2 linked regions of the Orrella dioscoreae genome follow. The protein of the gene in region 1 interacts with the protein of each later gene in a pairwise test. Links are inferred from orthologs where the notes say so. Each region holds a gene or a part of one and is shown on either strand. Other genes may lie near its edges. The genes, in order: ODI_RS16540 and ODI_RS19810.

Region 1 (7,778 bases):
CGCCAGGTGCGCATCGAAGGACCGGTGGAAAAAGTCAGCGCCGCCGACTCCGACGCCTATTACAAGGTGCGCCCGCTGGGCTCGCGCATCGGCGCCTGGGCCTCGAAGCAGAGCCAGCCCATCAGCCGCGACGAACTGGAAGCCCGCAACGCGCAATACACGGCCTCGCTGGGCGAAGACCCGCCCCGGCCGCCGCATTGGGGCGGTTACCGCCTGCGGCCGGAAAGCATGGAATTCTGGCAGGGCCGCCCTTCCCGCCTGCATGACCGCCTGGTCTATCGCCGCGACGACGGCGGCATCTGGCGCGTCGTCCGTCTGTCGCCCTGACCTTGCCTCGACACCCCCACACGCCACGACCGGCCTCATCCGCGCCCGCTGCGCCCGCCTGATCGCCCCAGCATGACCGCAACGCCCACTGCCACCGACCCCGCCCACTTCCGCACCACGCTGGGCCGCTTCGCCACCGGCGTGACCATCGTCACGACGCGCGACGCGGCCGGCGCCCCGGCCGGCCTGACCGTCAGTTCCTTCAACTCGGTCTCGCTCGAGCCGCCGCTGGTGCTCTGGAGCCTCTCGCTGACCTCGTCCTCGCTGCCCCTCTTCGAGCAGTGCGACCGCTACGTCGTGAACGTGCTGGCGGCGGGACAGCTCTCGCTGGCCTCGCGCTTCGCGCGCGGCACGGCCGCCGAACGCTTCCAGGACCTGACGCTGGCCGAGGCCCCTGGCGGCGCGCCCATGCTGGCCGAACCCGGCGCGGCGTGGTTCGAATGCCGCAACCGCAGCCGCTACCGTGAAGGCGACCACCTGATACTGGTGGGCGAAGTGGAGCACTGCGGCTATACCGACGCGCCGCCGCTGGTCTATCACGCCGGCGGCTTCGACCTCACCCCCGCACTGCCGCGATGACGACGATGCGTGCCGTCCCGGTGCCCCGATGAGCCACGCCTTCGACATCGACTGCGTGGTGATCGGCGCGGGCGTCGTCGGCCTGGCCGTGGCGCGGGAACTGGCGCTGGCCGGACGCGACGTGCTGGTTGCCGAAGCCAGCGAAGCCATCGGCACCGGCACCAGCTCGCGCAATTCCGAAGTGATCCATGCCGGCATCTATTACCCTGCCGGCAGCCTGAAGGCGAAGCTCTGCGTCGAAGGCAAGCACCTGCTGTACGCCTATTGCGCCGAACGCGGCATCCCGCACGCACGCCTGGGCAAGCTCATCGTCGCCACGCGCCCCGAACAGAATGCCCAGCTGGAAGGCATCGCCGCCCGGGCACGCGCCAACGGCGTGGATGACCTGCGCCAGATCGATGCCGCCGAGGCGCGCGCGCTGGAGCCGGCCTTGCACTGCACGGCCGCGCTGCTGTCGCCGTCGACGGGCATCGTGGACAGCCACGCGCTGATGCTCGCCTTCCAGGGCGACGCCGAAAACGCGGGCGCACAATGCGTCTTCCATACGCCGCTGCTGTCCGGCCGCTTGCGGCCTCACGGCGGCTTCGACTTGCAGTTCGGTGGCGAGGACGGCATGCATCTGTCCTGTGCCACGCTGGTCAACGCAGCGGGCCTGCATGCGCCCACCCTGGCGCGGCGCATCGAAGGCCTGCCGCCGGACACCCTGCCCCAGGCCTATCTGTGCAAAGGCAGTTATTTCACACTGAGCGGCCGCGCGCCGTTTTCGCGGCTGATCTATCCCGTCCCGCAAGCCGCCGGCCTGGGCGTGCACCTGACGCTGGACATGGGCGGCCAGGCCAAGTTCGGCCCGGACACCCAGTGGATCGAGCACGAGGACTACAGCCTGGACCCCGCGCGCGCGGATGTGTTCTACGAGGCCGTGCGCGCCTATTGGCCAGGCCTGCCCGACGGCGCCCTGGCGCCGGGCTACACCGGCATCCGGCCCAAGATCTCCGCCCCTGACGCCCCCGCCGCCGACTTCGTCATCGCCGGACCCGCCATCCATGGCGTGCCCGGGCTGGTGAACCTGTTCGGCATAGAATCACCGGGACTGACCGCCAGCCTGGCGATCGCCCGGGCCGCCGCGGCCGCCCTGCTTTCCTGACCACGTTCCCATCATGTCGCAACACAACGATTTCATCCTGACCCTCTCCTGCCCGGACCGCACCGGCATCGTCTACCGCGTGAGCGGCCTGCTGTTCGAGCTCCAGGGCAACATCCTGGACGCGCAGCAGTTCGGCGACGAAGAGACGGGCCGCTTCTTCCTGCGCGTGCACTTCGACCTGCCGCAGGACATCGACGCCGACACGCTGCGCGCCCGGTTTTCGACGCTGGCCGCCGACTACGGCATGGACTGGCAGATCCACGACGCGCGCCGCAAGGCGCGCCTGCTGATCATGGTCAGCAAGCAGGGCCACTGCCTGAACGACCTGGTATTCCGCACGCACAGCGGCCAGTTGCCGGTGGAGATCGCCGCGGTGGTGTCCAACCACCCCGACTTCGCGCCGCTTGCGCAGTCCTACGGCATTCCTTTCCATCACCTGCCGGTCACACCCGACACCAAGGCGCAGCAGGAGCAACAGATCCTGGCGCTGGCCGAGCGCGAGCGCATCGACCTGGTGGTGCTGGCCCGCTACATGCAGATCCTGTCGCCCGACCTGTGCCGCGCGCTGTCGGGCCGCGCCATCAACATCCATCACAGCTTCCTGCCCAGCTTCAAGGGCGCGCGCCCGTATCACCAGGCCCACACCCGCGGCGTGAAGATCATCGGCGCCACGGCCCATTACGTCACGCCGGACCTGGACGAAGGCCCCATCATCGAACAGGACATCGAGCGCGTGGACCACACGCTGAGCGCGGCGGACCTGGCCCAGGTGGGCAGCGACGTGGAATCGCTGGTGCTGTCGCGCGCCGTGCGCAGCCATGTCGAGCACCGCATCCTGCTGAACGGCCACCGCACGGTCGTCTTCCGCTGAAGGGAAACCTGCTTGCGCAAGGTAATCGCGCGCTTCGCCGCCCTCCCCGCCCAACCATATACGGGGATTCTCGCTATGGCATCCGACATCACCCGAGAGCACAGTTGCGAAGCAGGCAACGTGAGCCATGCGAAAGCCGCGTCCTGTCGGGGCGCGGCGCTGGTGTTACGTATCGAACTGCGCCAAATCCAGCCCGTCATCTACCGCACGATCGTTGTGCCCAGCCGGATCACGCTGCGTAAGTTGCACGTGACCATCCTGCTGGCGATGGGCTGGCAAGGTGGACACCTGCACGAGTTCGTCATCAACGGCGTGCGTTACGGTGAACCCGACCCGGACTATCCGCAAGCCGGCCTGCAAAGCGAAAAGCGCGTAAGTCTGAATAAGGTCATCCAAGGCGCCAGTAGCTTCGATTATGTCTACGACTTAGGGGACCACTGGGAGCACGAAATTCAAGTGCTGGATGCGACCGAGTTCAACGAACCGCTGGGCGGACCGTGGTGCCTGGAAGGGGCCAATGCTTGCCCGCCGGAGGACGTCGGCGGAGAACCCGGCTATATGCACTTCCTGCAAGCCATCTCCGATCCCAACCACCCCGAGCACGACGATATGTTGCTTTGGCACGGCAAGCGCTTCGACCTTACCGCCTTCGACCTGCAGGAGGTCAACCAGCGAATGATGCAGATATGGGAGTAAGCGAGACGGTGGCGAAGTGCCTGACGGCTCCCTCTCCTCCCCTATGTCTTCTGCTGAATTGCGTGCCTGCTTGCAACCGCTACTCATCAGACAGTATGACGTCGCCAGCGCGCTTCTCAAGCGCATCAACCTCCTTGGCCGGATTCGTCAGAAATTGCCCCATCTCCCCGCAAACGCCGTCCCGATCTCAAACCCCGCCTCGATCTTCTCCTCGTCAAAGATCGGCTTCAGCGCCCCAGGGTGTCCGTCGTGTCCCGGTTCAAGGACGCGATCGTCTCGGCTGCACTCTTGCCCGTCAGCGCCTGCTGGGCAGCTTCGTCGCGGATCTCGATCACGCCTTCGCTGATGCCGCTGCGCGTGGTCGAGCTGGCGCTGCCGCTGGCTGACAGCGCTACAGGCAAGCCCATCGACAAACCGGACTTGTCCGACGGAACACTGCTAGCAGGCTTGGCATTGCCGCCCGCAGCGACATTCCCGTGCTTGTCTTGACCGACGCCGCCCTGACCGGCGCTTTCCCCGCCACCGCCACCAAACGAGTACCCGCCACCCACGCTCACCTGGCTGGCCGAGTACGTCGCACGGTTCTTGATGTCCTCGACCGTCAGCGTGCCCGTGCTCAGGTGATTCAAACCATCGGCCACTGCCTGTTGGCTGCTGGAGATCACGCTGCCGATCAGCGTGGTGTTGCCCCCCACGTCGATCAGGAAACCGCCGTCACCTGCCTTCAGCCCCGTCTGCTGCGTGACCGAGGCGTAGTCGCTGTTCATCTTGCCGCGACCGACGTTGCCTGCAATGGAGCCCGGCACCGCGCAGGTCACGCAGACGCTGCCGCTGAAGCCAGCGTTCTTCTGCTTCGATTGGTACGTGCTGGTGTCCTGCAGACTCTCCAGCAACAGGTTGCCGCCTACCGACGCAAGAATCTGGTCGGCCTGGCCCACTGCACCCCGCAACGAGGTGTCGCCGCCCGATTGCAGCGCCAGCACGTTGCCTGCCGTGACGTTGGTTTGCGTCCAGGTGCTGTCGCGGCCATCCGAGTTGCCGCGGCCGCTGGAGACGCCTGCGTTGACCGACACGCCGCCGCCTTCCACGCCCAGCGTGATGCCCACGCCCACGCTCGCGCTGCTGCTCTTGTTCTTCGTCTGCTGCGACGCCAGGTTCTTTGCCGCCTACTGCCAGTCAGGCCTACTCCACATTATTGTTACGGATAGAGGTGGCCAAATTAGCTCATAGCTAGTGAACAGACATGACAAATAGGATCACCGTTAATTAACGATCAAAAAATTTTGATAAAATCCAAAACCCACCAACGCACAAGTCACACAGGAACAAACAAAGAAATTAAATATTCCCCACCAAGTTCTTTTTTTAATTCTTCGCTTATCAACTCACCCTCTTCTGCAAATTTCCTCTCTTCCTCCGTGGTTTTAAACCCAGACAGAGCCGGATCATCGACATTTAAGGAGGCATCATAGGCAGCAGCCCATTTTTTAATTCTTATCTTAAGCGCATCGCTTAGAGGTAACACGTCCGGGTCAATATCTCCGAACTCCGCAGAATCATCATGCCATAGAGGATGGCAGTGATAATCAGGCATAAATTTTATTTTTTTCACAAAATCCATTTTTAATTTTTTCCAAAAATTTTAGCTATCCCCTCCCTCCATGACCAGAGTTAGATCCGTGGGCGACTAATAATCACCTTCCACTTCGGTGAGATTGATGCTGCCATCGCCATGGGGCCGAAATTTAGCTAACAAGGGATTTGTCAACTCTGCTGCGATATTACATCTAGGCATGATTCGATTGCTTAAAATCGAAATTTCAGACTAATAGAACTCAACCGTATCCCAATCAATTCCCAATATTGGCCCATCTGCCCATCTAATAAATTCCAACTCTAACAAACGGCCGAACTCGTCCGCGTAAAGCAGTATCGATATCTCTTCACCATCACAGTCGGACGCTTTTGCTTCCACCGAATAAAGGTGCTGCCCATGTGAGCCAGTACGGTTGTATCCCTCTAAGAAAAACACCAAACATTCTTCATTAGAATGTGTGGATTCTATTTTTGCGCAGCTGAGGTCTTGCAGCAAAATATCCTTTTCGCTGCCAGGGAGGCGCGAAGCAAACCCCTGAATCAAGTTCCTCTCCTGATAACTCAGTTCTCTCATTTCACTTAACCGGAAAAATAGTTCCAACATTTACAGCCCCTCCAGGCAATAGCCTGGCACGATATTCCACCTGCACCCCGTCTATAAAAAGTCTTCCAGAGACATTGGCATTCTCAGTCATGGCCGCCCTCATCTGCTGAATTTCTTTCGCAACAATGGCCTCTGCTTTAGCTACATTGACGCCCTCTTTCTGGAGACGACTACTGTAATGCGCGGTTCGAAAAATCGTTTGCTCTGCCCCCGAGGCAGTTTTCCCCGCCGTAGCAAGCGCATTTGCCTTCGCAGCGCTCACCTCAGATTGAGCGGCCGCCGCAGATGCCGCCCCGCTAACGAGCACCCCACCAATGACACCAGACTCCGATAGAAAAGCACTGTGCCAAATCTTCCGGGCGATAAAGCTGTCATCAGAGCTCAGATCGGCCAGCCCGTCCAGGATCGCCAATTCCTCCGGCTTCCACCCCGACCGCTGAAGCTCAGCCAAGGCATCAGCCCCGCCATCTGCATCCCGCAATTGCTGCTCACAAGCTGCTTCCCCCTCTGCCTTACAACCGAACAGCTTCGAGCCACCTCGTGAGACGCTGATGTCCTCGTACTTCTCCTTCGTCTCCTGCTGACACGCTGCTGGATCTCCTGCCGTCCTGCACAGCCTTAGATCATCCATCAGCGTCTGAATCTCTCCAGGCTTCAGGTAGTTGTTCTCGGCCTCGGTGCGCGCAGCCACCACGGCGGCAACCGCTTCAACCCCCGTCCCCAGGCTGATTGCAGCAACGATGCTGGAAATCAGGTTAACGCGAGACTCCTTCTCTTCCGAGCCTGCCGTCGCGCTGCTGCCTAGCAGCGCGCCCAGCACGGAGCTGGCGCTTGCGCCAAGCGCGCCTGCGCCGCAAGCACCGGCACTTGCCGCTGCTCCCACACATCCCACTACTGCGTGAAGCGCCGCACGAGCCGCCTCTGCTTCTGACCCTGTGCCCAGGGCGTCAGCGATAGATTTAACCTCGCTCGCAGCGAGCCCTTGCAGATAGTTCACCGCAGCCGATTGGACGAACTGGCCTGCTCCGCCCGTGACGTTACCGCCCGCTCCTGCGGCGACGGCGCTCAGAATCCGCCGATAGGAACCGCTAGCGCCCCACTGCCTATCCAACAAGATCGCATCGGCTTTGGCCTGATCTCGCTCAGCCTCTGTCAGCGACATATCGCCAGCACGCTTCTCAAGCGCATCCACCTCCCTCGCCCGATTCGTCAGGAACTGACCCATCTCCCCCGCAAACGCCGTCCCGATCTCGAAGCCGGCCTCGATCTTCTCCTTGTCAAAGATCGGCTTCAGCGCCCCCAGGGTATCCGTCGTGTCCCGGTTCAAGGACGCGATCGTCTCGGCCGCGCTCTTGCCCGTCAGTGCCTGCTGGCCCGCTTCATCTCGGATCTCGATCACGCCTTCGCTGATGCCGCTGCGCGTGGTCGAGCTGGCGTTGCCGCTGGCTGACAGCGCCACCGGCAGGCCCATAGACAAACCGGACTTGTCCGACGGAACACTGCTGGCAGGCTTGGCATTGCCGCCCGCAGCGACGTTCCCGTGCTTGTCTTGACCGACGCCGCCCTGGCCTGCGCTTTCCCCGCCATCACCACCAAATGTGTACCCGCCACCCACGCTCACCTGGCTGGCCGAGTATGTCGCACGGTTCTTGATGTCCTCGACCGTCAGCGTGCCCGTGCTCAGGTGGTTCAAGCCGTCGGCCACCGCCTGCTGGCTGCTGGAGATCACGCTGCCGATCAGCGTGGTGTTGCCCCCCACGTCGATCAGGAAACCACCGTCACCCGCCTTCAATCCCGTCTGCTGCGTGACCGAGGCGTAGTCGCTGTTCATCTTGCCGCGACCGATGTTGCCTGCAATGGAGCCCGGCACCGCGCAGGTCACGCAGACGCTGCCGCTGAAGCCAGCGTTCTTCTGCTTCGATTGGTACGTGCTGGTGTCCTGCAGACTCTCCAGCAGCAGG
Region 2 (7,472 bases), 750 kb from region 1 along the record:
CGGCTACGGCACGCTGGACCTGCTCAGGGACGAATGCGCCCGCTTCGGCATCCAGCGCCCGCTCATCGTGACCGATGCCGGTATCCGCGCCGCGGGCCTGCTCGACACCGTGCAGGCCGCGCTGCCGCTTCCGCACGCCGTGTATGACCGCACGCCTTCGAACCCCACGGAAACCGCCGTGCGCGAAGCCGTCGCGCTCTATCAGTCGGAACGTTGCGACGGCATTGTCGCGCTGGGCGGCGGCTCGCCGATCGACCTGGCCAAGGGCGTGGCCGTGTGCGCCACGCACGAAGGCCCGCTGCGCCAGTTCGCCGTCATCGAAGGCGGCCTGGCCCGCATCACCGCCGCCACCGCGCCGGTCATCGCCATTCCCACCACCGCCGGCACCGGCAGCGAAGTGGGCCGCGGCGCCATCCTGATCCTGGACGACGGGCGCAAGGTCGGCGTCATCTCGCCCTTCGTCGTGCCGCGCGTCGCCATCTGCGATCCGGCGCTCACGCTCGGCCTGCCCGCGCGCATGACCGCCGCCACCGGCATGGATGCGATTGCGCACTGCATGGAAACCTTCATGGCGCCGGCCTTCAACCCGCCCGCGGACGGCATTGCGCTGGATGGCCTGCGCCGTGCGTGGAAGCACATCGAGACCGCCACCAAGACCCCGGGCGACCGCGATGCGCGCCTGAACATGATGAGCGCGTCGATGCAGGGCGCGCTGGCCTTCCAGAAAGGACTGGGTTGCGTGCACAGCCTGAGCCACGCGCTGGGCGGCATCAACCCCGGCCTGCACCATGGCACGCTCAACGCGATCCTGTTGCCGGCAACCCTCCGCTTCAACGCGGCCGCGCCCACCATGATCGCGGAAGACAAGCTGGCACGCATGGCGCAAGCCATGGGACTCAGGGAAGGCGAAGACGTCGCGCAGGCCGTCCAGGACCTGACCGCGCGCCTGGGCCTGCCCACCCGCCTGAGCGAGATCGGCGTCACCGAAGACCTCTTCGACCGCATCATCAAGGGCGCACTCGCCGATCACAGCCACAAGACCAATCCCATCGACGCGAGCGCGGACGACTATCGCCGCCTGCTCTCGCAGTCGATGTGATCGCGTCCCTGACCAGGACGTAGTTCCACCCAGGCTAGCCCGCACGCGCCGTGCCGCTCATGTGGCACGGCGGGGCGACGCCTTTTGCAGTGCATCCAAGACAAGGAGACAAACAATATGAACGCATCCCTGACCGCACGCGCCCTGATGGGCGCAGCCGCCCTGGTGCTGACGGCCGGCGCTTTCGCGGCCGAGTACCCGACCCGCCCGATCCAGATGATCGTGCCGTGGGCCGCGGGTGGCGGCAGCGACGCCATCGCGCGCACCATCGCCATCGCGATGGAAAAGGAGCTGGGCCAGCCCGTGAACGTCGTGAACCGCGCCGGTGGCGGCAGCGTGGTGGGCCACACCGTGCTGGCGAATGCCAAGCCCGACGGCTACACCATCGGCATGATGACCGGCGAGGTCAGCATGATGCACTGGCAAGGCCTGACCAAGCTGACCTACAAGGACTTCACGCCGCTCGCGCAGATCAACTATGACTACGCCGGCGTGCAGGTTGCCGCCAACTCGCCCTACAACACCGTGGGCGAACTGATCGAGGCCATCCGCAAGGAGCCCGACGGCAGGTTCAAGGCCTCTGGCGTGGGCCAGGGCGGCATCTGGCATGTGGCCTTTGGCGGCATGCTGGTCGACCAGAAGATCGATCCCAGGAAGGTGCGCTGGATTCCCAGCGAAGGCGCCGCGCCCGCGATGACCGACCTGGTCGCCGGCGGCATCGACATCGCCCCGACCTCGGTGCCCGAAGCGCGTTCGATGATGGACGCCGGCCGCGTGAAGTCGCTGGCCATCATGGCGCCCGAGCGCAACCCGGTGTTCAAGGACGTGCCGACGCTGGCCGAAGTGATCGACACCAGGTACGCGCTGGGCGAGTGGCGCGGCATCGGCGGTCCCAAGGGCATGGAGCCCGCCGTGGTCGCCAGGCTGGAAGCCGCGCTGGAGAAGGCCTACCAGAGCGAGATCTACCAGAGCTTCATGGCCAAGCAGGGCTTCGGCGCCGTGTGGCGCAACACCGCCGACTTCAACGCCTTCCTGGCCGAGGCCGACACCATCATGGGCGACACCGTGGAGAAGCTCGGCCTGAAACGCTGATGCTGACGAGATCATGAGCCAACCTTTCGCACAGAAACTAAGCGAGTTCCTGGCGGGTGGCGTGGTCATGGCCCTGGGGCTCTACATACTCGTAGAGGCCCAGGGCTTTCCCACATTGCCCGGCAATGACTACGGCGCTTCCCTTTTCCCTTCCCTCATCGGCACCGGCATGGCACTGGGCGGCGCCTGGCTGCTGCTGGTCAGTCTCCTGCCGCTCTGGCAAGGCTGGGCCACGCGCACGCGCGTGCCCGCCACGATCCTCGCCACTTACGGCGCGCGATTGGCCATTCCCGTCGTGCTGGTCGGCGTCTATCTGTTGGCCGCCGAGCGCCTGGGCGCCATCCCCACGCTGGTCCTGATCGTGTTCGCGCTGATGATGATCAGCGGCGTGCGTCTCCTGCTGGCCGCACTGGTCTCGCTCGCAACGGCCGCGGTGATCTGGGTGGCCTTCGTCCACATGCTGAAAGTGCCGTTGCCGCTGGGCATCCTGGGAGGTTGAGATGGACGCCGTTCTAGAAGGCATCATGATGGTCTTCAGCCTGGAGACCCTTGTCGTCATCATCGTGTCGGCGCTGTTTGGCGTCTTCGTGGGCGCGGTGCCGGGGCTGACCGCCACGATGGCTGTCGCGCTGCTGGTGCCGGTGACCTACTTCATGGATCCCATCCCGGCCATCGCAGCGATGGTGACCACCGCGGCGGTCACGATCTTCGCGGGCGACATTCCCGGCGCCTATCTGCGCATTCCCGGCACGCCGTCCTCCGCGGCCTACGTCGAAGAGGCCTACGCCTTCTCGCAACGCGGCAAGGCCAGCGAGTGCCTGGGGGTGGCCATGGTCTGTTCGGTGATCGGCGGCACCGCGGGCACGCTGGTGCTCGTCTTCATTGCGCCCTATCTCGCCGAGGTCGCGCTGAACTTCAGTTCCTATGAGTATTTCTGGCTGGCCGCGCTGGGCCTGAGCTGCGCCATTTTCATTTCCCCCGGCTCGCGCGTGAAGGCGCTGCTGTCGCTGTGCATCGGTCTGTTCCTGTCCACCATCGGGCTGGACATGATCACTGGCTCGCCGCGTTTCACCTTCGACGTGCCGGATCTCATGGGCGGCATCAACTTCATTCCCATCATGATCGGCATGTTCGCCATTGCCGAGGTGATGAAATTCACCGCCACACCGGCCACGAACCTGAAAGTCACGGTCAAGGACTCGGGCAAGGTCTTCGGCGAGGTCCGTCCGGCATTGCGGCAGCACTGGCGGTCCGTCCTGCGCGGCAGCGGTACGGGCAGCGTGATCGGCGTGCTGCCAGGGGCTGGCGCGGACATCGCGGCCTGGATCTCCTATGCCATCAGCCAGAAGTCGTCCAAGACGCCCGAGAAATTCGGCAAGGGGCATATGGAAGGCATCGTCGAGGCCGGGTCGTCCAACAACGCCGCCGTCAGCGGTTCGTGGGTGCCGGCGCTGGTCTTCGGCATTCCGGGCGATTCCATCACGGCGGTGGTGATCGGCGTGCTGTACATGAAGGGCATGAATCCGGGGCCGGCCATCTTCATCGATGGCGGCGCCATGGTGTATGCGCTGTTCACGGTGTTCTTCGTGGCCAACCTCATCCTGCTGCCGGTGGGTTATCTCGCCATCCGCGCCGGCAAGGGGTTCGTGGCCACGCCGCCGCGCGTGGTGATGCCGGTGGTGCTCGCCTTCTGCATCGTCGGCGCCTACTCCATCAACAATTCGTCGGTGGACATCGTGCTGATGCTGATCGCGGGCGTCGCGGCCTATGGCCTGGCGCACGCGGGCTTCCCGGTGGCGCCGATCATCCTGGGGCTGGTGCTGGGCGGCCTGCTGGAGAAAAGCTTCATGACCTCCATGATGCGCAGCGACGGCAACCTGATGGAGTTCTTCTCGCGTCCCATCAGCGCGGGATTGGGCATCCTGGTCATTGCCATCTGGGTGCTGCCGCCGATCATCCGGCTGTTCCACAAGCGGCCGGTGACGGCTGCGTAAGCGCCGCCGCTGGCTGTAAAAAAACCGGGCATCCCCGATCAGGGATGGCCGGTTTCTTTTTTGCGGATTGACGTTCAGCGCTTGGCAGGCGGCTCCACGACGTTGCGCGGTTCGCCGCGCCAGGCGGCTTCCACGTTGTCGATCAGCTGGTCGGCCAGGCCCTGGATGGCCTCCTGGCTGGCCCAGGCCACGTGCGGCGTCAGGATGAAGTTGGGCAGCGACTGCAGCGCCATGAAGGGGTGATCCTGCGCGGGCGGCTCCTCGATCGTCACGTCGAAGCCCGCGCCGGCGATGGTGCCTGCGCGCAGCGCGTCGGCCAGCGCGGCCTCGTCCACCAGGCCGCCGCGCGCGGTGTTGATCAGCAGCGCATGGCGCTTCATCTGCGCGAACTCGGGGGCGGCGATCATGTTGCGGGTCGTGGGCAGCAGCGGGGCGTGCAGCGTGATCACGTCGCTCTGGCGCAGCACTTCCTCGAAGGGCGTGTACAGCGGGCCCATGCCGGTCGAGCCCTTGTGCGCGGCGAACAGCACCTTCATGCCGAAGGCCTCGCCCAGCTTGGCCACCGAGCGGCCCAGCGCGCCGTCGCCGATGATGCCCAGCGTCGAGTTGGCGAGATCATGGATGGGGTAGTCGAAATAGCAGAACTGGCCGCTTTCCTGCCAGCGGCCGCGGGCGACCGAGTCGCGATAGGCCAGCAGGCTGCGCCGCAGGGCCAGTATCAGCGCGAAGGTGTGCTCCGGGACCGTGTGGGTGGCGTAGCCGCGGATGTTCGTCACCACGATGCCGCGTTCCTTGCAGGCGGCAACATCCACCACGTCGGTGCCGGTGGCGGCCACCGCCACCACGCGCAGCCTGGGCGCGGCGGCAATCGCTTCGCGCGTCAGCTTCACCTTGTTCAGGATCACCACGTCGGCGTCCTTGATGCGGGCGGCGACCTCGTCCGGCTTCGTCTGGCCGTGGCTGTCGAGATCGTGGGGGAAGTTCGGCGTGCGCACCGTGATCTGCGGGGGCAGGGTGTCGCGGTCGAGTATCACGACGCGCGCCTTCGCTTGGCTCATTCTTTGTCTCCGTATGAGGGACGCGGCCGGCAGGCAGCGCCGCGGCCGGGGCCGTGACGGTATCGTAACGAGCTTCGGCCGCGCACGCACGGCGCAGTGCCGCAATTGGCGTGGCGCCGTACGATCAGGCGGTACCGGCCAGCCCGGTGTCAGCGGCCCGCGAAATCTCCTTCACCCAGGTCGATCGGGCCGTCCGTGGGCACCCACTTTGCCTGCTTCGCGACATCCTCGATGTCCGAGCGCGCCGTCTCGAAGGCCTTGAGCAGCTCGCTGCCCGAGCCGTCCGCCGCGCCATAACGCTGGCGCAGCACGTCGCCGGAAATCTCGAATTGGCGCGGCACGCCGCCGGTTTCCAGCGTGAAGACCACATCGTCCTCGCGCACGTGCGCCTGTGTCTGCTTGGCAAAGCTACCCATGTTCCGCTCCTTCGTCAGGTGAGGCGAGCCGCAACGCGCGCGGCTCCCGGGCGTGTCCCGCAAGAGGCGGGACACTGTTGCCGTGCATGGCGTGGTGCCGTGCACGGGCGTTCCATCCTACCCAAATGGGCGTGGCCGTGCAGTAACGATAGGCTGCACCCTGGCTGGCTGGGCGTCGCGCAAGGACGAAAAAAAGCCCGGCAAGCAATGCCGGGCTTCTCTTTCCTGCGCAAGGCAGCGATCAGTCCTTGCGGCTGGTCACTTCCAGCAGGTGGTAGCCGAACTGGGTCTTCACCGGACCCTGCACGACGTTCACGGGGGCGCTGAAGACGACTTCGTCGAATTCGCGGACCATCTGGCCGCGGCCGAAGGTGCCCAGGTTGCCGCCGTCGCGGCTGGAGGGGCAGCTCGAGTTTTCGCGTGCAACCTGGCCGAAGTCGGCGCCGTTTTCGATGGCGGCCTTCAGTTCGTTGCACTTGGCTTCGGTCGAAACCAGGATGTGGCGGGCGGATGCGGTTGCCATGGCGGGCTCCTTGATAGTCAATCCAGAAGCGTACCGGATTTAGGAGAGGCGTGCCTGCAAGCGCCGTGCTAAGGTTGCGCCACCCTACAGCCGCCGCCTGCCATGTCCCCAGATACGCCCCCCGCCGAGGTTCCCGTCCGCTATTGGCAGCGGCCCGCGCAGCGGGCGTTCCTGGCCGCCCTGGGCGGTGTATTGCTGGGCGCGCTCGTCTCCTTGGGGCTGTACGCGGTCCTCGCAGGCTTCACGCCGCTCAAGCGCGAATTCGTGTCGGGCATGGGCCTGTTCGGCCTGCCCTTCTTCATGGGCGCGGCCACCGTCTGCCTGAGCCCGCCCGCACGCCAGGCCCGCTGGGGCTATCGCATCCTGGCGCCCTGGGTGTCGGTGCTGATCGTCTTCCTCGGGCTCGTCATCGTCGCCGTCGAAACCCTCATCTGCCTCGTCATGCTGGCGCCGGTGCTGTTTCCCGCCGCCTCCCTGGGCGGCGTCCTGGCCGGCTGGCTGCTCACGCGCTGGCGCCAGCGCGCGGCGCAGCGCGCCACGCTGGCGTCGGTGCTGGTGCTGCCCATCCTGTTGGGGCCGCTGGAACCGATGGTGGTGCCCACGCAGGTCGAGCACATCACGGTGTCCGACCGCATCGTCATCGCCGCCGCGCCCGGCGCGGTCTGGGCCACGCTGGTGCAGGTGCCCGACATCCGCGACAGCGAACTGCAGCCCAGCTTCTCGCATGCCATCGGCCTGCCGCGCCCGCGCGCGGCGCTCATGACCGGGCAGGGCGTGGGCGCGGTGCGCGACCTTTATTGGGAAGACAACGTGCGCTTCCGCGAGCACGTCACCGCCTGGGAGCCTGGCCGACTGCTGGCCTACGACGTGGATGTTTCGCCCGCGCGCGACACCCTGAAGAAGCTCGACCCGCACGTGGTCATCGGCGACCGTTATTTCGACGTGCTGCGCGGCCGCTATGACCTGCGCGCGCTGCCCGACGGCAGCACCGAATTGTCCTTGTCGACCACGTACCGCATCAGCACGCGGGTGAACGGCTATGGCAAGTTCTGGGCCGATCGCACGCTGCACGATTTCCACGGTGTGGTGCTGGACCTGCTGCGTGACCGCGTGCAGGCCGGGCCCGTCACGGCGGCGCGAGGCTGACCCCCAGGTCAGGTTTTCCATAATTTACCCAATTTGGGTAAAATGGCCAAAACTCCTGATGTGTGAGAGCCCCTCATGGCCAATCCCCTGATGTCGTCCCCCAAGGACAAGCGTCACCTGACCCAGACCCTGCCCAGTGTTTCC

The links.
Region 2: the proteins of ODI_RS16540 (region 1) and ODI_RS19810 interact in binary tests that used the Escherichia coli proteins (3 or more experiments, as listed by UniProt). The link is inferred for Orrella dioscoreae from one-to-one orthologs.

What each region holds. Positions count from the first base shown.
Region 1 is NZ_LT907988.1:3,562,898-3,570,675, forward strand. What follows is about bases 1-2,992. They hold ODI_RS16540 (NAD(P)/FAD-dependent oxidoreductase), read left to right. Parts: upstream 1-934; coding sequence 935-2,050; downstream 2,051-2,992. Other genes in these bases: pdxH (pyridoxamine 5'-phosphate oxidase), read left to right, coding at 1-327; ODI_RS16535 (flavin reductase family protein), read left to right, coding at 400-906; purU (formyltetrahydrofolate deformylase), read left to right, coding at 2,064-2,921. Also shown: ODI_RS16550 (plasmid pRiA4b ORF-3 family protein), read left to right, coding at 2,997-3,617; ODI_RS16555 (hemagglutinin repeat-containing protein), read right to left, coding at 3,845-4,771; ODI_RS16560 (hypothetical protein), read right to left, coding at 4,933-5,238; ODI_RS22350 (DUF6984 family protein), read right to left, coding at 5,443-5,817; ODI_RS16565 (hemagglutinin repeat-containing protein), read right to left, coding at 5,789-7,778. UniProt on the Escherichia coli protein: Catalyzes the dehydrogenation of L-2-hydroxyglutarate (L2HG) to alpha-ketoglutarate and couples to the respiratory chain by feeding electrons from the reaction into the membrane quinone pool.
Region 2 is NZ_LT907988.1:4,309,627-4,317,098, reverse strand. What follows is about bases 4,542-7,227. They hold ODI_RS19810 (peptidylprolyl isomerase), read right to left. Parts: upstream 6,183-7,227; coding sequence 5,901-6,182; downstream 4,542-5,900. Other genes in these bases: ODI_RS19805 (SRPBCC family protein), read left to right, coding at 6,285-7,227; ODI_RS19815 (DUF1488 family protein), read right to left, coding at 5,393-5,659; ODI_RS19820 (D-2-hydroxyacid dehydrogenase), read right to left, coding at 4,542-5,243. In the rest of the region: ODI_RS19840 (iron-containing alcohol dehydrogenase), read left to right, coding at 1-1,099; ODI_RS19835 (tripartite tricarboxylate transporter substrate binding protein), read left to right, coding at 1,217-2,191; ODI_RS19830 (tripartite tricarboxylate transporter TctB family protein), read left to right, coding at 2,205-2,690; ODI_RS19825 (tripartite tricarboxylate transporter permease), read left to right, coding at 2,692-4,185; more of ODI_RS19820, read right to left, coding at 4,260-4,541; more of ODI_RS19805, read left to right, coding at 7,228-7,328; ODI_RS19800 (hypothetical protein), read left to right, coding at 7,404-7,472. UniProt on the Escherichia coli protein: PPIases accelerate the folding of proteins. It prefers amino acid residues with hydrophobic side chains like leucine and phenylalanine in the P1 position of the peptides substrates.